3 regions of the Rhodococcus sp. NPDC127593 genome follow, and region 2 is predicted to be linked to each of the others. Evidence: riboswitches for the same ligand, from Rfam matches in the RefSeq annotation. Region 2 holds a riboswitch; each other region holds the start of a gene.
The links. A riboswitch is a leader RNA that binds a small molecule or an ion and turns the genes downstream of it on or off. The one in region 2 is predicted to bind thiamine pyrophosphate.
Positions count from the first base shown of each region.

Region 1 (2,256 bases), on a different contig from region 2:
CGCGGGTGGCGTTGGAGTAGGGGCACACCTGGTGCGCCTTCTCGGTCAGCTCGAGCGCCTCGGCGCGTGGCAGGTGGGGGAGGGAGACCTCGAGGGTGACGGCGAGACCGAATCCACCGCCGTCCGTCGAGCCGATGCCGACGCGGGCGCCGACGGCCGAGTCGGCGACGTTCGCCTTCGCCTGACGGGCGACCAGCTGGAGTGCGGAGTGGAAGCATGCCGCGTATCCGGCGGCGAACAGCTGCTCGGGGTTGGTGCCGTCGCCGGACCCGCCCATCTCGGTGGGGATGGCGAGGTTCAGGTCGAGCCGGCCGTCGGACGTGCGGGCGTGGCCGTTGCGGCCTTCTCCGGTCGCGAGGGCTTCGGCGGTGTAGACGATCTTCATGGTTACTTCTCTCCTGTAGGGGTGTTGAAACTGTGAAGTGATTCGGTGAGCCGCGACAGGGTGTCCCGCAGGGCGACGAGTTCGTCGACGTTCATTCCCGTCGATTGAGCGAGTTCCGTGGGGATGCCCTCCGCGGCGGCGCGGAGACCCGCGCCCTTGTCGGTGAGGTGAATCCCGACCCGGCGCTCGTCGGCCGAGGAGCGCCGGCGTTCGACCAGGCCCAGCGTTTCGAGCCGCTTGAGCAGTGGCGACAGCGTGCCGGTGTCGAGTTCGAGGGCGTCGCAGATCTCGCGCACTCCGCGGCCGTCCCGCTCCCAGAGCACCAGCAGCACGAGGTACTGCGGGTAGGTCACTCCCAACGAGTCGAGCATCGACCGGTATCTCGCCGTCATGGCCCGGGAAGCCGAGTACAGCGCGAAGCACACCTGGCGGTCGAGGGCGAGGTTGTCGGTCACCACTGAATAGTTGCACACAACTTGGTTGTGCACAACCAAGAAACACGCTCGGTGATTGCGCTTACACTGTTGGCCAGTGACACGGGGTGCTACCCGGCGACGAGCCGGCGGCTGAGAACAGACCCGTCGAACCTGAACTGGGTAATGCCGGCGAAGGGATGTCGCGGAGACGGCCGTATGCGCTCATCCGATGTCTCGTCGCCGACCGAACGGAAGGTGGCAGCATGCAGCTCGACAAGCAGATCGTCCTGGTGACCGGCGGTGGGCGGGGCCTCGGCGCCGCCATCGTGCGATCGTTCGCGGCGCAGAACGCGCGGGTGATCGTGAACTACCGGAACAGCCGGGACGCGGCGGAGGAACTCGCGGCCTCCCTGGGCGCGGACCGTGCGGTCGCGTTGGGGGCCGACGTCACCGACGCCGGACAGGTGGCGACGCTGTTCTCCGCGGCGGAGGGGCACTTCGGTTCACCGGTGACCACGGTGATCAACAACGCGCTCGCCGACTTCTCGTTCAACGGCGACGCACGCGACAAGGCGGACGTCATCACGTGGGAGTCCTTCGACTCGCAGCTGCGCGGCAGCGTGAAGGCGACACTGCACACGACGCAGGCCGCGCTGCCGGGCATGCGTTCGCTCGGGTTCGGCCGGATCGTGAACATCGGGACCAACCTGTTCCAGAACCCCGTCGTCCCGTACCACGACTACACGGCCGCCAAGGCCGCGGCGCTGTCGCTGACCCGCACCCTCGCCGCCGACCTCGGTCCCGACGGCATCACCGTCAACATGGTGTCGGGCGGGCTGCTCCGCACCACCGACGCGAGCGCCGCCACTCCCGACGAGGTGTTCGACCTCATCGCGGCGAGCACCCCGCTGCAGCGGGTCACCACCCCGGACGAATTCGCCGACGCGGTGCTGTTCTTCGCGTCCCCGTGGTCGCGTGCGGTGACCGGCCAGAACCTCGTCGTCGACGGCGGACTGGTCAAGGACTGACATGACCGACGCCCGGCAACTGCACTTCAACGCGTTCCTCTTCAGCTGCGGGCACCACGGCGCCGCGTGGCGGCACCCGTCGTCCCAGGTGGAGCGACTCTGCGACATCACCTACTACGAGGAGCTGGCGCAGACCGCGGAGCGGGGCTGCCTCGACGCGGTGTTCTTCGCCGACGGGCATTCGGTGCGCGACCCCGCATCCGGAGGCGTGTGGTTCCTCGAACCGCTCACCGCGCTGTCCGCGATGGCGCGGGCGACGGAACGGGTCGGGCTGGTGACTACGGTGTCCACCACGTTCTACACACCGTTCCACGCGGCCCGGATGCTGGCATCCCTCGACCACATCAGCGGCGGCCGCGCCGGCTGGAACGTGGTGACGTCGATGTTCGACGCCGAGGCGCGCAATCACGGACTCGAGGAGATGCCG
Region 1 is NZ_JBHXWI010000038.1:24,193-26,448, reverse strand. It holds gene ACFVJ3_RS30915 (organic hydroperoxide resistance protein) at 1-385, opposite strand, end outside; gene ACFVJ3_RS30910 (MarR family winged helix-turn-helix transcriptional regulator) at 388-840, opposite strand; TPP riboswitch at 913-1,016, shown strand; gene ACFVJ3_RS30905 (3-oxoacyl-ACP reductase) at 1,065-1,829, shown strand; gene ACFVJ3_RS30900 (LLM class flavin-dependent oxidoreductase) at 1,831-2,256, shown strand, end outside.
Region 1: another riboswitch for thiamine pyrophosphate. It lies ahead of ACFVJ3_RS30905 (3-oxoacyl-ACP reductase); the one in region 2 lies ahead of thiO (glycine oxidase ThiO).

Region 2 (2,256 bases):
CAGCAGCCCGGTGACGGTCAACGGTTCCGTGAACTCGTGGTCCTCGCCGTTGACGCTGATGCCGATCGGCACCACTACTTGCTGCTCACTCATCTCTACCTCGCTACTTTCTCGAAACGTTCGGGGTCGGCGGCTTTCGCCTCTACCAGTGCCGAGCCCTCCAACAATGCCACCGTCGCGTCGGCGGTCACCGGGGTGAGCAGGATGCCGTTACGGCCGTGTCCCGTCGCCACCACGACCCGATCGGACACCCGGCCGATCAGCGGCAGGTTGTCCGGCGTCATCGGACGCAGACCCGCCGAGGTCTCACGCAGTTCGTACTCGCCGATGGCGGGCATCAGCGCCTCGGCGTCCGCGATCAGGTCCCGGACACCGGCCACCGTGACCTGCGTGTCGTTGCCCGACTCGGACTGGGTGGCGCCGACGACGATGCCGTCGGCACGCGGCACCAGGTAGGCGGGCCTTCCGTGCACGCTGCCGCGGATGGTGCGGCCCGGCGCGGGGGTCACCCCGGGACGCGAGCGCAACCGCAGGATCTCGCCCTTCACCGGGCGAACCGGAAGCCCCGGCCACAGGGCCGGTGACGCGATGCCCGCGGTGACGACGATCTGGTCCGTGTCGAGCCGGTCGAGGCTGCGCACGGCCTCCCCGATCAGCTCCACTCCGGCGTCGACGGCGCACCGCTGCAACGCCTGCAACAGCAGCCTGTTGTCCACGGCCAGCTCGTCGACGGCCAAGAGTCCCAACCGGACTCCGCGACCCAGCATCGGCTCGAGGGCCCGGACTTCGGCACGGTTGAGAATCTGCAGTTCCCGCCCCTGCGCACCCACCCATTCGGCGATGGTCCGCAGGTCCTCCGCGTCGGCGCCGTCCAGCGCGACGGTGAGCGAACTCTCCGACGTGAACAGCTCGACGCCGGCTCCGGCCTCGAGTTCCTTCCCGAATTCGGGCCACCGGTCGAGCGACGCGCTCCCCAGTTCGAGGACGCTCTCCTCACCGGGCCAGCCCTCGGACAACGGGGCGAGCATGCCGCCCGCCACCCAGGACGCTCCCGAACCGATCGACGGGTCGTACAGCCGTACCGACCAGCCGTTGCGGGCTGCTCGCCACGCAACGGACAGGCCGATCACTCCGCCTCCGACGACGGATACCGATCTCGCCATTGAACTCCACCTCACTTCCTGCGCCGGCATGATCCGGGTCAGGTATGACGGTCGGGCTCGGCGTGAGCCCCTCTCAGCCCCACGTTCCCCGGGACTCCCGTGTTGCACTTTCACCGTAGAGGCTACCGTCATGCCGTGACCACCTCGCATCACAGCAACCTCACGGACCGTCGGCGTCGCCTCGGAACAGCACGTTTGTACCTGTGCACCGATGCTCGGCGCGACAAGGGCGACCTGGCGCAGTTCGCCGAGGCCGCGCTGTCCGGCGGCGTCGACATCATCCAGCTCCGCGACAAGGGCTCGGCCGGAGAGAAGAAGTTCGGCACGATGGACGCCCGGGACGAACTGGCGGCGCTGTCGGTGCTCGCGGCCGCGGCCAGGCGGCACGGAGCGCTGCTCGCGGTCAACGACCGCGCCGACATGGCGCTGGCGGCTGGGGCCGACGTGCTGCACCTCGGCCAGGGTGACCTGCCCGTCCCGTACGCACGGACCGTGGTGGGCTCCGACGTCCTGATCGGCCGCTCCACCCACAGTCGCGCTCAGGCCAGCCTCGCGGCGATCGAGGACGGCGTCGACTACTTCTGCACCGGACCGGTGTGGGCCACCCCCACCAAGCCCGGGCGGACCGCGTCGGGCATCGATCTGGTGCGATCGACCGCCGACTCCGAGCCGAACCGCCCGTGGTTCGCGATCGGCGGCATCGACGAGTCCCGCGTTCCGGAGATTCTCGCCGCGGGGGCCTCCCGCATAGTCGTCGTGCGAGCGATCACCGAGGCCCGCGACCCGCAGGCCGCCGCGCGCTCGCTGTCTGCCCTGTTGCAGCAGAACGCATAGTTACGGCTGGTCCAGCCAGTCCAGCACCGTGGCAGGCGGCAGGACCACGACGGTGGCCGGCAACTGTTCGATCAGGTCGGGGTCGGTGGTGACGACTGCCGTCAGCGTTCCCAGCGTGGTGCCGTGGCCGGCCGGCTCGGCGAGGCGACCGACCGCGTCCAGGGTCTCGAGCACCTCGACGCGCGGCAGCCACCCGTAGGTGCCGTCGGGCAGGTGAACCGTGCGGGGTAGGGCCTTCGACAACTGCGCAAGCGCGCCG
Region 2 is NZ_JBHXWI010000008.1:108,753-111,008, reverse strand. It holds gene thiS (sulfur carrier protein ThiS) at 1-93, opposite strand, end outside; gene thiO (glycine oxidase ThiO) at 96-1,163, opposite strand; TPP riboswitch at 1,160-1,274, opposite strand; gene thiE (thiamine phosphate synthase) at 1,299-1,997, shown strand; gene ACFVJ3_RS09450 (NUDIX domain-containing protein) at 1,998-2,256, opposite strand, start outside.

Region 3 (2,256 bases), on a different contig from region 2:
GTCGGCGGCGAACTGGTATCCGCGCTGCAGTGCCTGGACGAACTTGCGGGCCTGCTCGGGATGATCGGCCATCCACTGCTCGTTGCCCTCGATGACGAGCGCGTACGCGTCCGGGAAGCCGTAGTCGGTGTAGTGGAAGTAGCGCATCGGGGTGCCCTGGTGCTCGGCCTCGATACCCTCCCAGCCGAAGAAGGAGACGGTGAAGTCGGCGGTGCCGGAGTACACGGCCTCGTAGGCCGAGGTGCCGAGCGTGACGGTGGTGAATTCGCCCTTGCCGCCGTCGTTCCGGATGATCTGCTTCAGCGTCTCCTCGCCGTCCGGGTCCGCGAACCCGGCGTAGATCTTGCCGTCCAGATCCCGGGGGCGGGTGATGTCGGCGCGATCCGCCTTCACCGCGATGCCCGTCGCCCAGTGCTGCAGCGGGGCCATCACCGACGTGGTCTGTGCGCCCGCGGCCTTCGAGAACGTCGCGGAACTCTGGAAGCTCACCCCGAACTCCGCGTTACCGGCGTCGACCAGGGTGTCGGGCGAGGTGTCGTTGTAGGGCAGCACCTGCACGTCGAGTCCGGCGTCCGCGAACCAGCCTTCCTGCTGGGCGACGAACAGACCGGTGTGGTTGGTGTTCGGTGTCCAGTCGAGTGCGAACCGGATGGTGTCGTCGGACTGCGAGTCACCGGCGCAACCGGTGAGCAGCGAGAGGGCGGAGACCAGGATGACGGCTGCGGTGGCAGCGCGCTTGGTACGAGAGAAGAGTGTCACGACGCCGGCCATTCCTGCTTGTTGAGAGCGGTATCCCAGAACATGAGTTCGTAGCGGCTGGCGATCACGAACGCCTCCGCCATCGCCTCACGCTGGGCGTCGGTCGACGCCTCGGCCGCGGCGTCCACGAGTTCGCGGGCCGTCGCGACGGCGGCGTGGAACTCCTCCGCGTCATAGGTGGTCACCCACTGCGCGTAGGGGTGCGACGGGTCCGCGGAGAGCACGTCGCGGGCGCTGGCCGCGAGCCGGTGCCCGACGTCGGCGTAGATCCAGAAGCAGGGCAGTACCGCCGCCGCGGCCACCGCATACGGCTCGGTGGCGGCGACGGCCGTCAGGTAGGAGATGTACCCCAGGCAGGCCGGCGAATGCAGCGGCTCCACGTCCGACTCGGGGAGTCGTCCGCTGGTCAGCAGATTCTGGTGCAGCGTCGCCTCGACCGTGGCGGCCTCGGCGGCCGAGCCCGCCCAGAAGCCGGCCTCGACCGGGCCCGGCGCGTGCGCGGCCACCAGCGAGAGGGCCTTCGCGTACCCGGTCAGGTACAGAAAATCCTGCTCGATGTACGTGCGGAACACGTCCAGCGGCAGCGTTCCGTCGCCGAGTCGGCGCAGGAACTCGAGTTCGTCGATCGCCTCGCGCAGCACCTTGGTCCGGTCCCACAAGTGGTCCGTGAATCGGGCGTGCTGGCCGGCGCCGGCAGCATCTTGGACAGAGCTATTCACAACGTTGACATCCCTTCGTCAGCATTACCTGAGCAGGTTCCCGGGTGTGTTCTCAGCCCCGCCCGTGCGGAGCACCCCGTGTCAGAACAAGCCGACCCTAGCACCGGCCGTGCCGCGGGCGGAAAGGCCCGGGTCGGTGGACGGGCTCAGCCGGCGAGGAACGCGGCCGCGCTCGGCGGGAGGGGCGCGGGGCCGCGCCGGTAGATCTCCGCGGGCCGGCCGGTCCCGACGACGGCCATGTCGCCGGTGTTCTCGAGGGCCGGCATCATGTGCCGCCGGAACGAGTCCTTCGGCAGGAGGCGTCCGAACACCACCTCGTACACCCGGCGGAGTTCGAGGACCGTGAACGTGTCGCCGGCCAGGCCGGACGGGTCGACGGACCGCGCGTATCGCTCTCTCAGGTCGGCGACGGCGAGGGCGACGACGTCCGCGTGGTCGAATGCCAGCTCCTGCGTCACCCGGTCGTCGTCGACGGTGATCAGCAGCGCGTCGCGGGGGAGCGTCGTGCGGGGCAGCGCGGCGCCGTGCGTCATCGACAGCACCCACCCGCGATCGTCGCGGCTGGGATCGTCGAGCATGGCGAGCTGATGGAATTCGGTGCCGGTCAGGCCGGCCTTGATGCGCAGGCACCGCTCGGCGGCGTCCCGCAGTCGTTCACCCTCGTGGAGGAAGGTGCCGGGGAGGGCGATCCGGCCCGAACGGCGGGGAACCGCAAGCACTTTCAGTTCCGTGCCGTCGACGGTGAGAACGGCGACGTCGACCGCCACCGACGGGCGCG
Region 3 is NZ_JBHXWI010000035.1:30,973-33,228, reverse strand. It holds gene ACFVJ3_RS29385 (ABC transporter substrate-binding protein) at 1-771, opposite strand, end outside; gene ACFVJ3_RS29380 (TenA family protein) at 756-1,478, opposite strand; TPP riboswitch at 1,472-1,567, opposite strand; gene ACFVJ3_RS29375 (NUDIX hydrolase) at 1,625-2,256, opposite strand, start outside.
Region 3: another riboswitch for thiamine pyrophosphate. It lies ahead of ACFVJ3_RS29380 (TenA family protein); the one in region 2 lies ahead of thiO (glycine oxidase ThiO).